Regions from separate parts of the Erythrobacter sp. HL-111 genome, predicted to be linked through region 3. Evidence: predicted binding sites of a transcription regulator. Region 3 holds the regulator's gene; each other region holds the start of a gene.
The links. The regulator LexA, encoded in region 3, represses DNA repair genes until DNA is damaged. The targets are predictions, from matches to a motif close to GTTCCNCNCTTGTTCT.
Positions count from the first base shown of each region.

Region 1: the regulator LexA is predicted to act here: its motif matches at 2,083-2,098, upstream of BLU08_RS02685 (recA-like protein).
Region 2: the regulator LexA is predicted to act here: its motif matches at 2,715-2,730, upstream of BLU08_RS11510 (ribonucleoside-diphosphate reductase subunit alpha).

Region 1 is NZ_LT629743.1:556,322-561,768, forward strand. Features, by position in the region: gene panB (3-methyl-2-oxobutanoate hydroxymethyltransferase) at 1-444, opposite strand, end outside; gene BLU08_RS02680 (sodium-dependent transporter) at 584-2,029, shown strand; gene BLU08_RS02685 (recA-like protein) at 2,139-3,011, shown strand; gene BLU08_RS02690 (DUF6504 family protein) at 3,046-4,539, shown strand; gene BLU08_RS02695 (PilZ domain-containing protein) at 4,600-4,938, shown strand; gene BLU08_RS02700 (putative DNA modification/repair radical SAM protein) at 5,041-5,447, shown strand, end outside.
Region 2 is NZ_LT629743.1:2,429,090-2,434,536, forward strand. Features, by position in the region: gene lptC (LPS export ABC transporter periplasmic protein LptC) at 1-27, opposite strand, end outside; gene BLU08_RS11495 (ribonuclease D) at 47-667, opposite strand; gene ung (uracil-DNA glycosylase) at 784-1,467, shown strand; gene BLU08_RS11505 (enoyl-CoA hydratase) at 1,515-2,300, shown strand; gene BLU08_RS11510 (ribonucleoside-diphosphate reductase subunit alpha) at 2,780-4,837, shown strand; gene BLU08_RS11515 (hypothetical protein) at 5,132-5,317, shown strand; gene BLU08_RS11520 (hypothetical protein) at 5,440-5,447, opposite strand, start outside.
Region 3 is NZ_LT629743.1:799,681-805,127, forward strand. Features, by position in the region: gene trpD (anthranilate phosphoribosyltransferase) at 1-151, shown strand, start outside; gene trpC (indole-3-glycerol phosphate synthase TrpC) at 195-983, shown strand; gene moaC (cyclic pyranopterin monophosphate synthase MoaC) at 1,056-1,547, shown strand; gene glp (gephyrin-like molybdotransferase Glp) at 1,544-2,746, shown strand; gene lexA (transcriptional repressor LexA) at 2,937-3,635, shown strand; gene BLU08_RS03835 (ComEC/Rec2 family competence protein) at 3,828-5,447, opposite strand, start outside.

The DNA of each region.
Region 1 (5,447 bases), 240 kb from region 3:
TTCGACCGTCGGCGCCATCGCCGCGCCGCCCTCGAGCTTGACTGCGGCGGCGCCGGTTTCCTTGAGCAGGCGCGCGGCGCTTTCGAAAGCCTGCTCGGGCGATGCTTCATAGGAGCCGAAGGGCATGTCGATCACCACGACCGCGTGATAGCTCCCCCGGACCACCGCCGCGCCGTGGTTCGCCATCATCTCCATCGTCACGGGGATGGTGGAAGGCAGGCCGTAGATCACCTGGCCGAGCGAATCGCCCACCAGCAGGAGGTCGCAATGCGCGTCGAGCAGCTGCGCCTGGCGCGCGGTGTAGGCCGTCAGCATGACCAGCGGTTCCTCGGTCACGCCGTCCACCTTGCGCGCGCGGATGCGCGGCACGGTCAGCCGCTTCATCGGCTGCGGGGTGGGATTGGCCCGGCTGGTGCTCGTGTCGAGCTGGAAGGTGGTGGACATGGCCGCCGCACTTAGCGCCGTGCCAACGCAAAGGCAAAGACTGCCCTTGGCGCGCGGCGCTTTTCGTTGCACTAGGGTTGCAAAGGGACGGACAGGAGCGCACGCCGCGGCGGCGCGACAAGAGGGTTTTTCACAGGACATGGTAGCATCCACCGGCACGACCGCGCGCGAGGGCTGGTCCTCGCGCAGCGCCTTCGTACTCGCGGCGATCGGCTCGGCCGTCGGGCTCGGCAATCTCGTGCGCTTTCCGGCCGAGGCCGGGGCCAATGGCGGCGGCGCCTTCGTCCTGTTCTACATCTTCTGCGTCGTGCTGATCGGGCTGCCGGTGCTGCTGTCCGAAGTGCTCATCGGGCGCCACGGCCAGGCCGCCGCCCCGCTCAGCTTTCGCCGGATCGCCGAGGAATCGGGCGGATCGGGGGCCTGGAGCATCGTCGCCTCGCTCGGCGTGTTCTCGGCCTTTCTCGTGCTCAGCTTCTACTGCGTGCTGGGCGGCTGGGTGCTGTACTACATCGGCCTGTTCGGCGCCGATGTCTTCCTGTCCGGCCCCGCGAGCGGCGCGTTCGCGGGCAGCAGTTTCGAGGAGGTCGACGCGCTGTTCGGCGCGATGGTGAGCGACGGGCTTTCCACCAGCCTGCTCGACATCGTGTTCCTCGCGATCACCTTCCTCTTCGTCGCGCGCGGGGTGTCGGGCGGGATCGAGAAGGTCGCGGTCTATCTCATGCCCGCCTTCTTCTTCCTGCTGCTGGCGATCACGATCTACGGGATGTTCGGCGGGGCGATGGCGCGCACGGTGGATTATCTCTTCACCTTCGAGCCCGAAAAGCTGACGGGCGAGGTGATGCTGGCCGCCGTCGGCCAGGCCTTCTTCTCGCTGTCGCTGGGGGTCGCCGGGATGGTGACCTACGGCGCTTACGTCGGGCGCGACGTGAACCTCGCGAGCACCAGCGGGGTGATCGCCGGGGCCGACACGGCGGTCGCGCTGATCGCGGGGCTGTGCATCTTCCCGATCGTCTTTGCCGCCGGGCTCGAGCCGAGCGGCGGGCTCGGCCTCATGTTCCAGACCCTGCCGCACGCCTTTTCCGACCTGCCGTTCGGCACGCTGATCGGGCTCGCCTTCTTCGTCATGGTCGCCTTCGCCGCCCTGACGAGTTCGGTCAGCCTTATGGAGGCTCCGACTTCCTGGGCGATGGACCGGCTCGGCCTCGCGCGTCCGGTGGCCGCGATGTTGGTGACGGGCGCGGCGGCCGTGCTGGGCGTGCTTTCGGCGCTGTCGACCGGCGCGCTCGCGGGGTTCCATCCCCTGGGCTTCATCCCCTTGTTCGAGGGGCTGGGCATCCTCGACCTGCTCGATTCCTTCACCGGCAAGCTGACCATGCCGATCGGGGCGCTGCTTACCTCGGTTTTCGTCGGCTGGGTAGTCTCGCGCCGCCTGCTCGACGAGGAAAGCGGGCTCGGCGGCGGGGTGCACCGGTTCTGGCTTTTCCTGGTGCGCTGGTTCTGCCCCCTGATGCTGGCGCTGATCCTCGTTAGCGGGATCTTCCCCGAGACGACGGCGCGGCTCTTCGCGACGCTCGGCGCGGGGTAGTTGCAGCGCGCGGGGACGGGCGCGACGAGCGCGCTTGCAATCGCGTTCCACGTGGAACATAATGGGAACACAAGGGCTCCCCGCGAGTCCTTTGCGATGAGCAGTTCCCATGACCCGATCCGCATTCCTCGACCGAGCTTCGGCGTTCCGCGCCTTTCCCGTCCCCGCCCGCCCGCGCGGGGGAGGGGCGGCCGCGCGCCTGTCGGCCGGCGATCCTGTCCCTTGCGCGCTCCGGCGGGAGAACCGCTGGCGACCGGGCCTTGCCCGGCAGCCGCTCCACAGCGAGATCTTCGCCTGCGCCGGCGATGCGAGCGGGGCGGGCTTCGCACTGGCGCTAGCCCGCGATGCGCTCGCCGCCGCGGCCGCCGTGCCCGACCGGCTCGCCGAACCGCATGACCGGCGTCACGTCCTGTGGGTGCAGGACGCGCGCGCGATCGAGCGGGGCGGGCGGCCCTATCTCCACGGCCTGCCGCGCGACCTGCAAGGTCGGCTGATCCACGTCGCCGCGCGCACGCCCGAAGACGCGCTGTTCGCGCTGGAGGAGGGGCTGCGCTGCCGCGAACTTGCCTGCGTGATCGGGGAAATCGCGGGCAATCCGCGCAGCCTCGATTTCACCGCCTCGCGCCGGCTCAGCCTGACGGCGGAGAAGCACGGCATCGCGCTGTGGCTGGTCCGGCTCGATGCCGAGGCCGATCTCTCCTCGGCGCGGATGCGCTGGCGGGTGGGGCCGGCGCCTTCCGCCCGCCCGCGCTGGAACGGCGATGCGCCCGGCGCTGCAGCGTGGTCTGCCGAACTGTTCCGCGCGCGCTCCCACATTCCCGGAACATGGACCCTTCGCGATGACGACGGACGCCTCCGCACCGACCGCCCCCTCCGCCCCGAAAGCCGCGCCAGCAACGACGCACCGCCCGCCCCGCCGGATCCTCGCCCTGTGGTGCGAGCGACTTTCGGTCGATCGCTGGCGGCTCGGGCCAGGGCTTGAAAGAGGCGAGGGCGCGGACGGCGAACCCACCGCGCTGATCACCGAAACCGCGCACGGTCCCCGCATCGCCGCTGTCAACGACGCGGGCCGCGCCGCCGGGGTGGTGCCCGGCACCATGCTCGCCGACGCGCGGACCGTCTGCCCTTCCGTCCGCACCGCGCCGGCGGACCCGGCGGGCGATCTCGCCTTTCTCGAGAAGCTCGCGGTCTGGGCACAGCGCTGGGGCCCGTGGAGCGCGCTCGACGCGCCCGATGGCTTGCTGGTCGATGTGACCGCGGTCGCGCACCTGTTCGGCGGGGAGGTGCGCCTGCTCGCCGATGTCGAAGCGGCCTGCACCGCGCGCGGCCTCGCGGTGCGCTGCGCGATCGCGCCGACGGCGGGCGCGGCCTGGGCGCTCGCGCATTACGGGGCCGGGCGCGCGATCGCGGGGCCTGATGACGATCTCCTCGCCCGGCTCGCCGACCTGCCGGTGGCGGCGCTGCGGCTCGACGAGGACGTGCTGACCGTGCTGCGGCGCCTTGGCCTGAAACGGCTCGGAGAACTCGCGGGCGTTGCGGGTAGCGGCGCGGGCGGAGAGGGCGAAGCCGCCTCGCGCGATGCGATCCAGCGCCGCTTCCGCAACCGCAGGTCGCCCGCCGCCAACCCGCTCATCCGGCTCGACCAGCTGCTCGGCCGCGTCCCCGAACCGCTCCTGCCGGTGGTCCCGCGCGCCATGCCGCTCGTCCAGCGCCGCCTTGTCGAACCGATCCGCCATCGCGACCTGCTCGACCGGGTCCTTGCCGACCTCGCGCAGGACATGGCGCGCGAACTCGAGGGGCGGGGCGAGGGCGCACGGCGGCTCGAGATCGCGCTGTGGCGGGTCGATGGCGAGGTGATCGCGCGCCGTCTCGAACTCGCCGCCGCGACGCGCGATCCGGATCACGTCATCCGCCTGTTTTCCGCCAAGCTCGACGATGTCGATGCGGGATTCGGGATCGAGACGGTGCGCCTCGGCGCGAGCTGGGCCGAACCGCTCGCGCTCGAACAGGGCGAGATCGAACGGTCCGCCGAAAACCGCGGCACCTCGCTCGCCGCCTGCATCGACAGGCTGACCGTGCGGCTCGGGAGCGAGGCCGTGCGCCGCCCCGTCCCGCGCGCGAGCCACCTGCCGGAACGCGCGCAAGGCTGGCAGGGTCCGCTCGAACCCGCCGCGCCGCAGCAGGGAATGCTCGAATTCCACCAGCGCCCCCTGAAACTGCTGGACCGGCCGGAACGGATCGCGGTGCTCTACGCCTCGCCCGACGGCTTTCCCCAGCGCTTTCGCTGGCGGGGGCAAGTGCGCGAGGTCGCCCGGGTCGAGGGGCCGGAACGGATCGCGCCCGAATGGTGGCGCGAACGTTCGAGCGCGCGGCTACGCGACTATTACCGGATCGAGGACGAGACCGGGCGGCGCTACTGGATCTACCGCCACGGCATCGCCGGGGACGGGCGCGGCGGGGACCGGCAGGGGCGCGCGCCCGACTGGTACCTCCAGGGCCTGTATGCCTGATCTTTCCCGAGGCCCCGCGTCAGTATTCCCTTAGGGTTTATGGGTTAACCGCAAGAGGCCATGAACCTGCACTCGATCACCCGAACGTCGGAACGCCGGCCGCTCAGCCTCGTCGTGCGCGGCCGCGTGCGCTCGCGCCCGGTCTTCGTCGACCTGATCGACATTTCCGAAGGCGGCTGCAAGATCCGCGGCACGCAGGGCTTCGCCAGCATCGGTGATCGGGTGGTGATGAAGGTCGGCGGCGTCAACGCCCCGCTCGGCACGATCGCCTGGGTCGAGGGACGCATCGCCGGCGTCGCATTCGAAGGCCAGATGCACAGCGCCGTGCTCGACTACCTGTGCCAGGCGCAGGGCGCCTCGGCCGCGCCGGTAGAGCGGGACGCGCTGCGCCACCTGTGATCGCCCGCTCGCGCGGTCCCGGCACCGCCTGTCCGGGCAGGTTGCAAAGAAAGCACTGGAGCGAGCCGGGTTGGAACATATATGGAACATACAAGGTGTTCCATGGCCCAGCAGCTCTCGCTCAGACAGAAACTCGAAATCCTCGCCGATGCGGCGAAATATGATGCGTCCTGCGCCTCGTCCGGGACGGCGAAGAAGAATTCGGTCGGCGGAAAGGGTGTCGGCTCGACCGAGGGGATGGGCATCTGCCACGCCTATGCCCCCGACGGGCGCTGCATCTCGCTGCTGAAGATCCTGCTGACCAATCACTGCATCTTCGACTGCCATTACTGCATCAACCGCAAGAGCTCCAACGTGGCCCGCGCGCGCTTCACCCCGCAGGAAGTCGCCGATCTCACGCTGTCCTTCTACAAGCGCAACTATATCGAGGGGCTGTTTCTCTCCTCCGGCATCGTGAAGAGCGCGAACCACACGATGGAGCAGCTGATCGAGGCCGCCCGGATCCTGCG
Region 2 (5,447 bases), 1.6 Mb from region 3:
GGTTTCGATGCGGTTCTTCGTCGCCATGGGGTTCGCCGCCGGCCGTTCAGGAATGGCTGAAGATGTCGTGCTCGGCCCAGCCGGCGATGTCGAGCAGGGCGCGGGTGGGGAGGAAATCGAAACAGGCCTGCGCGATGTCCATCCGCCCTTCGCGCGCCAGCCTCACGGTCAGCTCGTCGCGCAGCCGGTGGAGGTAGCGCACGTCGGAAGCGGCGTATTCGCGCTGCGCCTCGGACAGGTCCGGCCCGCCCCAGTCCGAACTCTGCTGCTGCTTGGAAATGCTTTCGCCGAGCAGTTCGTCGATCAGGTTCTTGAGCCCGTGGCGGTCGGTGTAGGTCCGCACCAGCTTGCTCGCGATCTTGGTGCAGAACACCGGTGCCGCCATCACGCCGAGGTAGTGGTGGAGCGCGGCGAGGTCGAAGCGGGCGTAGTGGAACAGCTTCACCCGCGCCGGGTCCGCCAGCAGGGCCTTGAGATTGGGCGCGGCATAGGCGCTGCCGGGGGCGAAGCGCACGAGGTGTTCCTCGCCCCCGCCGTCCGAGATCTGCACCAGGCACAACCGGTCGCGGTGGGTGACGAGGCCCATCGTCTCGGTATCGACGGCGAGCGCGCCCGTGCCTTCGAGGACGCCGACAGGCAGGTCTTCTTCGTGGAAATGGACGGTCATGGGCATCCGCCCTACGCCGATTGGGGATAGAGGGGAAGGGCCGAGTGGCGCGGTGCGGGCCGCTCGCGATAGACCGGAAAGCGCGAGACCTCTCGCCCGAACGAGGATGAACCGAAGTGCCCGATCCCGTCCCCGAAAGCTGGCGCCCGGCGCTGGACCCGGTGCTGGCAAGCCCCGAGGCGCGGCGGCTCGGCGGCTGGCTCACGGCGCAGGAGGCGGCGGGCAAGGTCGTCTATCCGCCGCGCGGCCTGCGGCTCGCGGCGCTCGCCATGACGCCGCTGGAGAAGGTGCGCGTGGTGATCCTCGGGCAGGATCCCTATCACGGCGAGGGGCAGGCCCATGGCCTCGCCTTCTCCGTGCGTCATGGCGTCAGGCCGCCGCCCTCGCTCGTCAACATCTTCAAGGAGCTGGAAAGCGACCTTGGCCTGCCGCGTCCGGATGGCGGCGATCTCACGCGCTGGGCCGAACAGGGCGTGTTGCTGCTCAACAACACGCTGACCGTGGAGGCGGGCAAGGCGGGCAGCCATGCCGGGCGGGGCTGGGACGCCGTGACCGATGCCTGCGTCGCGGCGGTGGCGGCAAGCGGGCAGGCGACCGTGTTCATATTGTGGGGCAGCCATGCGAGGAAGAAGGCGGGCCGCGTGCCCGGCCTCGGCAAGGCGCCGCACCACCTCGTCCTCGCCTCGCCCCATCCAAGCCCGCTGTCGGCCCACGCCGGCTTCTTCGGCTCGCGCCCGTTCAGCCAGGCCAACGCCTTTCTCGAGGCGCACGGGCGCGGCAGCATCGACTGGGCGCTTTGAGCGGCGGCAAGGCCGAGCTAGACAGGCGCAGGAGGAGAAGAGCGCCCATGACCGAGGAAACCGTGCTGATCGAGGTCGAAGGCGGCATCGCGACGGTGACGCTGAACCGCCCGCACGCGATGAACGCCCTCAACCGCGCGCTGCGGCGGCGGCTCCACGCGGTGATGATCGAGGTGGACGCGCGCGAGGACGTGCGCGCCGTGATCCTGACCGGCGCGGGCGAGCGGGCCTTCACCGCCGGGCTCGATCTGAAGGAGCTGGGCAGCGAGGAAGGCGCGCTCGGCAGCGCCAACGCGGTCGACCCCGCCGACAACCCGGTGCGCGCGATCGAACTCTGTTCCAAGCCCGTGATCGGCGCGATCAACGGCGTGGCGATCACCGGCGGGTTCGAAGTCGCGCTCGCCTGCGACGTGCTGGTGGCGAGCACCGCGGCCCGCTTTGCCGACACCCATGCGCGGGTCGGGATCGTGCCGGGCTGGGGCCTGTCGCAGAAGCTTTCGCGCATGATCGGCATCGGCCGGGCCAAGGAGCTCGCCTTCACCGGCAATTTCCTCGACGCCGCGCGTGCGCTCGAATGGGGGCTCGTCAACCACGTCGTCGAACCTTGTGCGCTGATCCCGCTCGCGCGCAGGCTGGCGGGGGACATGGCGCAGGTCGATCCCGCCTTCCTGGCGCAGTACAAAAGGCTGATCGACGACGGCTACGCCAGGAGCTTCGGCGAGGGGATGGCGATCGAGGCGGAGCGATCGAGCGCGGCGAATGGCGGCGTATCCCCGGAAGAGATCGAGGCGCGCCGCGCGGCGGTGCAGGCGCGCGGTCGGCAGCAGGCCTGACGCGAGGGCGCGTGCAAGATTCTTGCCGCCGCGGGTGCGAAGGATTCACCCGTTGATTCAAAAGATTCAATCACCAAATTTTTCTTCACAGTTTCATTTTGCCCCTTGCGCGATCCGCGACTCAAGCTTGCTCCGCGCGTCGCATGGCCTCTTGCCCGCCGGCACCGGCCCGGATCGCGGGACTGAGGGTTAATCCCCCGTTGACGGGGAACGCGGTGCGATTCATCATCTAGTGGTCAAGCTCGCAAGGGACCCCCAAGCCATGGTGAATCCCCCCGCCGGCCCTTCGGGGCGGGTGCGGGACCGGATTCCCCGGCGAGGCGATCTCGGCGTCGGGCGAAGCGGGGCGCAGCGGGGACAATCCTGTCCCCTTTCCGGGGGCAAGCTGTTGGTGGCCTGTCGATGGGCCGGTATAGAACAGAATTGGAACAAGCCCCCTTGCGGGCCTGGGTCGATTCGCGGGACAAGTGGGTGAGACGATGGATTTCAAGACGAGCGACAACGTGACCGGCGACAACGTGACCGGCGACACCCAGGGCGGGGCGCATGACCTCGACAATGGCGGGGCGATGGACGAACAGGAAAAGGCCGTGACCATGACCAAGGACGACCCCGGCAGCGCCGAACTGATCGCGCAAAAGGCGGGCGAGGCGATGGCGAAAGCCGGCACCGCCGCGATCGAGGAGGCCGCAAAGGCCGCGCGGCCCGACAGCAAGACCGTCAACCCGCGCCGCTTCGCGATCCGCACCGACCCGCTGCGCGATGCGAACCTCACCGCCTTCGGCAAGGAGACGCTGACCGACCGCTACCTCCTGCCCGGCGAGAGCTACCAGGACCTCTTCGCCCGCGTCGCCGATGCCTATGCCGACGACGAGGAGCACGCCCAGCGGCTCTACGACTACATCTCGAACCTGTGGTTCATGCCCGCGACCCCGGTGCTGTCGAACGGCGGCACGGCGCGCGGCCTGCCGATCTCGTGCTACCTCAACTCGGTCGAGGACAGCCTCGACGGGATCGTCGGCACCTGGAACGAAAACGTCTGGCTCGCTTCCAAGGGCGGCGGGATCGGCACCTACTGGGGCAATGTCCGCGGCATCGGCGAGCCGGTGGGCCTCAACGGCAAGACCAGCGGGATCATTCCCTTCGTGCGGGTGATGGACAGCCTCACGCTCGCGATCTCGCAAGGCTCGCTGCGGCGCGGTTCGGCCGCGTGCTATCTCGACATCAGCCACCCGGAAATCGAGGAGTTCCTCGAGATCCGCAAGCCCAGCGGGGATTTCAACCGCAAGGCGCTCAATCTCCACCACGGCGTGCTCGTCACCGATGAATTCATGGAAGCCGTGCGCGCGGGCGAGAAATTCGACCTGAAGTCGCCCAAGGACGGCAGCGTGCGCGGCACGGTCGATGCGCGTTCGCTGTTCCAGAAGCTGGTCGAAACCCGGCTGGCGACGGGCGAGCCCTACATCGTCTTTTCCGACACGGTGAACCGCATGATGCCCAAGCATCACCGCGATCTCGGGCTCAAGGTCTCGACCTCGAACCTGTGCAGCGAAATCACCCTGCCGACCGGCATCGACCATCTCGGCAATGATCGCACCGCGGTTTGCTGCCTGTCCTCGCTCAACCTCGAAAAATGGGACGAATGGCAGGGCGACAGGCGTTTCATCGAGGACGTGATGCGCTTCCTCGACAACGTGCTGCAGGATTACATCGACCGCGCCCCCGAAGAGATGGCCCGCGCCAAGTATTCCGCGATGCGCGAACGCAGCGTCGGGCTCGGCGTGATGGGCTTCCACTCCTTCCTCCAGGCGAAGGGGCTGGGATTCGAAAGCGCCATGGCCAAGGCGCACAACCTCAAGATGTTCCAGCACATCCAGGCCAAGGCGTCCGAGGCCTCGATGCTGCTCGCGCAGGAGCGCGGCCCCTGTCCCGACGCCGCCGAAATGGGCGCGATGGAGCGGTTTTCCTGCAAGATGGCGATCGCGCCGACCGCTTCGATCTCGATCATCTGCGGCGGGACCTCCGCCTGCATCGAACCGATCCCGGCGAACATCTACACCCACAAGACTTTGTCGGGCAGCTTCGTGGTGAAGAACCCCTATCTCGAAAAACTGCTCGACCGGAAGAGCAAGAATTCGACCAATGTGTGGAACTCGATCCTGGAAAAGGGCGGCAGCGTCCAGCACCTCGATTTCCTCACGCCCGAGGAAAAGGCGGTGTTCAAGACCAGCTTCGAGATCGATCAGCGCTGGCTGCTTGAATTCGCGGCCGACCGCGCGCCCTATATCGACCAGGCGCAGTCGCTGAACCTGTTCATCCCGGCCGACGTGGACAAGTGGGACCTGATGATGCTGCATTTCCAGGCGTGGGAGAAGGGCATCAAGTCGCTCTATTACCTGCGTTCCAAGAGCGTGCAGCGCGCGGGCTTCGCCGGCGGGGTCGAGGCGGACAACACGCCCGAACCGTCCAAATTCGAACTCGACGCGGCAGGCGGGCCGGAGCAGACCGATTACGAGGAATGCCTGAGCTGCCAGTGAGGCGATATACGTGGGACGTCATGACGAGGACTACAGCGAGCCGATCAATCCGTGGCTCGCAATGGTCCTCGTCGCCTGTTTCTCGCCTGGTTTCCGGGTCGCTTCGCGGGCGGCTGCGCGCAACGCCTTCGCCGATCCCCGCAATCGGTCACGCGCTGCGCTCCTGCGCCGGGCGCGGGGGCGAAAACCGCGCAATTCCCGATGCACCCGGCGCACTCGCCAAGCCCGGCGGCGTGTGACATATTCGCGTGCGCCGCACCGACTTGGCGGCGGAATACAAAGGGGTAGGATGTCATGGGTCTGCCGTTCTGGGCGGGTGTATTCGGGGCTGTCGTCTCTGCAATTTTCCTCCTGCGGGCGTGGCTCGAACTGCGCAGGAACCGTGAGGGCCACTTGAGGAACGCGGCGATGATCCATGTCGGCATGGCCGGCCTGTTCCTGCCCGCCTGCCTTTTCATCATGTTCGCCGCCGCGCAGTGACCGCCGCGCCCGGGCGCAGGGGCTGACCCCGTGCGACGCCGCCGCCACCGGGATGCACCCGGAGGCGGCGGGTCGTGTTCAGGAGCGGGGCCGCCGGAAGCGGGGCCGTCAGGGCCGACCGCTCACTTCT
Region 3 (5,447 bases):
TCGCGACGCGGTCCTGTTCAACGCCGCCGGCGCGCTGCGCGTGGCGAAGCGGGGCGAGGCGTGGCGCGACCGGATCGCCATGGCCGCCGAAGCGATCGATTCGGGGGCGGCGCGCCGCCTGCTCGAACGCTGGATCGCGCTGGCGGTATGACTTGCCGCCTTTCCAACAGGGCAATGCCGGGAGGCCGAATTTCATGAACAAGCTCGAGGAAATCTGCGCCGCCAAGCGCGAGATCGTCGCCGCCCGCCGGAACGCGATCTCGCTCGGCGAACTCGAAGCCGCGGCCGCGCGCGCCGCGGCCCCGCGCGGGTTCGAGGCGGCCCTGCGCGAAGCGAGCGCCGGGGGCTTCGGCCTCGTCGCGGAAATCAAGCGGGCGAGCCCTTCCAAGGGCCTGATCCGCGAGGATTTCCGCCCCGGCGACCATGCCCGCGACTACGCGGCGGGCGGCGCGGCCTGTCTTTCCGTGCTGACCGATGCGCCCTATTTCCAGGGGCACGAGGACTACCTCGTCGCCGCCCGCAGCGCCTCGAGCCTGCCGGTCCTGCGCAAGGATTTCATGATCGATCCGTGGCAATGCATCGAAGCGCGCGCGATCGGGGCGGATGCGGTGCTCGTGATCGTCGCCGCGCTGGAGGACGCGCAGATGGCCGAGATCGAGGCCGCGGCGCTTGCGCTCGGCATGGACGTGCTGGTCGAAATCCACGACGAGGGCGAACTCGAACGCGCCGCAAAGCACCTCAGCTCCCGCCTGATCGGGATCAACAACCGCGACCTTCGCACCTTCGAGACAAGCCTTGCCGTGACCGAAAGGCTCGCCCCGCTCGCCCCGCAGGGCGCGCTGATCGTCGGCGAAAGCGGCATCGGGTCCCACGCCGATTGCGAGCGGCTGGCGGCGGCGGGCGTGCGTTGCTTCCTCGTCGGGGAAAGCCTGATGCGCGCGCCCGACATCGCAGCGGCGACTCGGGAACTGCTTGGCGGCTGAACGGGCCTGCGACGGCGCGACTGTTCGCGGGGCTGCTCCCATGGCATTGACGGGCGCAAGGGAGCGACACGAATGAGCAAGCTCACACATCTCGGCGAGGACGGCACCGTTCGCATGGTCGATGTCGGCGGCAAGGCCGCGACCGCCCGGCTCGCGGTCGCCTCGGGCCGGATCGCGATGAGCCCCGCGGCCCTCGCCGCCATCCGGGCGGGCGATGCGCCCAAGGGCGACGTGCTGGGCGCCGCGCGCATCGCCGGGATCATGGCGGCCAAGCGCACCGGCGACCTCATCCCGCTGTGCCACCCCTTGGCGCTGGAGGCGGTGAGCCTCGATTTCACCTTCGAGGACAGCCCGCAGGCCGCGGTCCGGGTGACGGCGAGCGCCTCGCTGACGGGCCGGACCGGGGTCGAGATGGAGGCGATGGTGGCAGTCACGATGGCGCTGCTCACGATCTACGACATGGCGAAGTCGATCGACAAGGGGATGGTGATCGGCGAGGTCCGCCTGGTCGAGAAGCGCGGCGGCAAGAGCGGCGACTGGCACGCGCCCGCCGGGAAAGCATGACCGGACCGCTTCCGCTCGAAGACGCGCAGGCCCGGCTGCTCGCCCTCGCCCCGCCCGTGCGCGCCGAGGACGTTGCGATCGAGGATTCCTTCGGCCGGGTGCTCGCCGCCGATCTCTTCGCCGCGCGCAGCCAGCCTGCCGCCGACCTCTCGGCGATGGACGGCTATGCCCTCGCCGCCGATGGAGGCTCCGTTCAGTGGCGCGTGGTGGGCGAGAGCCGCGCCGGACACCCATTCGCCCGCACCCTCGGCTCGGGCGAGGCCATTCGGATCTCGACCGGAGCGCTGATGCCGCAGGGCGCCGACCGGGTCCTGCTCAAGGAGGACGCGCTGGTCGATGACGGGACGGTGCGCTGCGCGCAAATGCCGCCGGCCGGGTCCCACGTGCGGCGGCGCGGCTTCGATTTCGAGCAGGACAGCACGGTCCTTTCCAAGGGAACCGTCCTCGGTCCGGCGCAGATCGCTCTCGCGCTCGCCGCGGGCCATGCGCGCTGCGCCGTGGCCGCGGTGCCGCGCGTGGCGGTGCTCGACAGCGGGGACGAACTCGTGCGCGATCCTGCCGCCTGCGGACCGGGGCAGGTCCCGGCCTCGAACGGGGCGATGCTGGCGGCCCAGCTCGCCCCGCTCGGGGTGCGTGCGATACGGCTCGGCCCGGTGGCGGACACGCTCGAAGCGCTAGCCGCTGCGCTGGAGGAAGCCGAGGATGCCGACATCCTCGTGACGAGCGGCGGCGCATCGGTCGGCGATCACGACCTCGTGCGCCAGGCGCTGGCCGACCGGGGGGCCGCGATCGCGTTCTGGAAGGTCGCGATCAAGCCGGGCAAGCCGCTTCTCGTCGCGACCCGCGCGCGCGGCGACGCCCCGCCGCAGGTCGTCATCGGCCTGCCGGGCAATCCCGTGTCGAGCTTCGTCACGGCTTTTCTCTTCGTCCTGCCGCTGGTTCGCGCGGCGATGGGGGCGACCGCTTCCCTGCCCCGCCCGGTCGCCATGCGTGCGGGCGAGGACCTGCCCGCGGCCGGGGCGCGGCGGACATTCCTGCGCGCGGTCCATGACGGCCGGGTCGTGCGCGAGGCCGGTTCGCAGGATTCGAGCGCTCTCACCGCCCTCGCCGCGGCGAACTGCCTGATCGACCGGTCGGCCGGCGCCGCCCCGCTGCGCGCGGGCGAGGAAGTCATGGTCTTTCCCCTCCACGGCGCCTGAATCGCGCGGGTTTCCGCGGTGGAGCGGCTTGACTTGACGAACCCGGTTGCCTATTCGTTCCTTATTCGTTCACCTTTTCGGTGTTCGACAGTGCCCGCCATGCACCTTTTCGCGGTGCCTCTCGCGGGTGTGCCGTAAAGTCCTGCGTGCGCGGTCCGGCGCGTGCGCTGGCTCCCGTGGGAGAATATCTATGCTGACCGCAAAGCAGCACGAACTGATCCGCTTCATCCAGCAGCGGCTGGAGGAAACCGGCGTCTCGCCCAGTTTCGAGGAAATGAAGGAAGCGCTCGACCTCAAGAGCAAGTCGGGCGTTCACCGGCTGATCTCCGCGCTCGAGGAACGCGGGTTCATCCGCCGCCTGCCCAACCGCGCGCGCGCGCTCGAAGTGATCCGGCAGCCCGAGGATGCGGTGCCCGGCGGGCGCGCCACGCCGGGCCTCGATGCGGCGAATGACGCGGTCGCCTCGGTTTCGCGCACCATGCGCGCCGCGCCCGAACCGGCCAATGACGTGATCGAGATCCCGCTGCACGGCCGGATCGCCGCGGGCGCCCCGATCGAGGCGCTGGAGGGGCAGAACTCGCTGCCCGTGCCTGCCGCCCTGCTCGGCCCGGGCGAACACTACGCGCTCGAGGTGTCGGGGGATTCGATGATCGAGGCCGGCATTTTCGACGGCGATTTCGCCCTGGTGAAACGGACCGACACGGCCCGCGACGGGGAAATCGTCGTGGCGCTGGTGCGCGGCGAGGAAGCGACGCTCAAGTTCCTCCGCAAGGAAGGCGGCGCGATCCGGCTCGACCCGGCCAATGCGGCCTACGAACCGCAGGTCTATCGGCCCGAGGAAGTGCAGGTCCAAGGCAAGCTCGCAGGGCTCCTGCGGCGCTACCACTGATCCGGGGCTGCCGTCTGCCCGGCGATCGCGGCGGGCGGCAGCGCCGAATGCGATGGTGCCGCCCGCGGGCGGTCCGGGGCGAGCGCAGGCCTGCCGCTTCCAGAGGATCGAGGGACATGGCGGCTTCGACATGCGGGGCCGCTTGCGGTCGGATCCGCCTCGCCCGGACCAGTCGCCGGTCCCGCGCGGCCTTCAATCGCGCCAACCGCGCCACCAGCCATGCTCGCCCTGCCCCTCGGCCACGCTGGTGATGCGCCCGCGTTCGAGATCGAGCGCGAGGCCCCCGGTCCGCAGCAGCAGCTTGCGATCCGCCTTCAGCCAGCGCGGCCGACAGGAACGCGGCAGGAAGCGGTCGGCGACGACGATGTCGGATGCGGCGCAGGCTTCGGCGAGCAGGTCCTCCTCGATCCATTCGCGGTTGCGCGCCATCATCAGGGTCCATTCGCGCCCGCCGCGCTCGATCCTGAGCACGCAGAACGCCCGCGAACAGCGTGCCCCCGGCCAGTTCGCGAGCGGGATCGGGTCCGCGGTGACGCTCGCGAGTTCGAGCAGGTTGTCGCGGCTGTATTCCGACCGCGTGTCGCGCAGCGACAGGAGACGCCGGCCGCCCTGCGCGGTCTCGATCGTGATGCCGACGTGCCGCCCCTCGCGGTCGATCAGGACGTCGGGAATGGGAGTGGCAAGCAGCATCGCCGTGGCGATCGCGGCCGGGACCAGTCCCCAAAGGCGGGCTCGCCCCGTCCACAGCGCGAGCCACAATCCCCCGGCGGTAAACAGGAAGATGGTGAGCGGGCCCATCTGCGGCATCAGCTTGACCGCGCCCGGCTGCGCCGCGGTGACATGGGCGATGCCGAGCAGTAGGTCGAGCGAGGCCTGCACCAGCCACCAGACCGGCCCGCCGAGCCCGGCAAGGTCCAGCAGCAGCCCAAGCGCGATCATCGGCATCGACACGAAGGTGACAAGCGGGATCGCGACGACATTGGCGAGCGCCCCGTAGAGCCCGGCCCGGTGGAAGTGATAGAGGACGATCGGCATCAGCGCGATCTCGATCACGAGCCCGGTGACGAACAGCATGACGACGCGCCGCCCGGCATGGCGCCACCACGCCTCCTCGCGCGGGGCGAGGAAGGCGCGCACCGGCCCCGAGGCGGACAGCGCGACGATCGCGAGGACGGCGCAGAAGCTCATCTGGAAGCTCGGCCCGATCACGCTTTCGGGCCACAGCAGCATGACCGCGAAGGCCGCCGCCGCAACCATCCTGAGCGACAGCGCATCGCGCCCCATGGCAAGCGCGACCAGCACCAGGAGGGCGGCGACGCAGCTCCTGACGGTCGGCACCTCCGCCCCGGTCAGCAAGGTGTAACCGATCCCCGCGATCGCCCCGCAGGCCGCGGCCAGCACCGGCAGCCGGACCCTCAGCGCGATCGCGGGGAACAGCGCCAGCACGCGCAGCGCGGCGAGATAGGCCGCGGCGATGACCGCGCTCACGTGCAGGCCGCTGATCGAGAGCAGATGGGTGAGCCCGGCATCGCGCATCGCCTCCTCGTCAGCCCGATCGATCGCGCCGCGATCCCCGCTCGCGAAGGCGGCGGCGATGGTCCCCGCCGAGCCCTCGACCCGCGCCCGGACATGGGCGGACAGCCCACGCTGGACCGGGGCTATGCCGAAACCGCCCGGCGCGGGTTCGACCAGTTCGAGTTCGCCGATCATGCTCCCGGTCGCGGCCAGCCCGCTGAACCAGGCGGTGCGGGCGAAATCATAGGCTCCCGGAAGCATCGGGCTCGCAGGCGGCATCAGGCGGACCCGCATCCG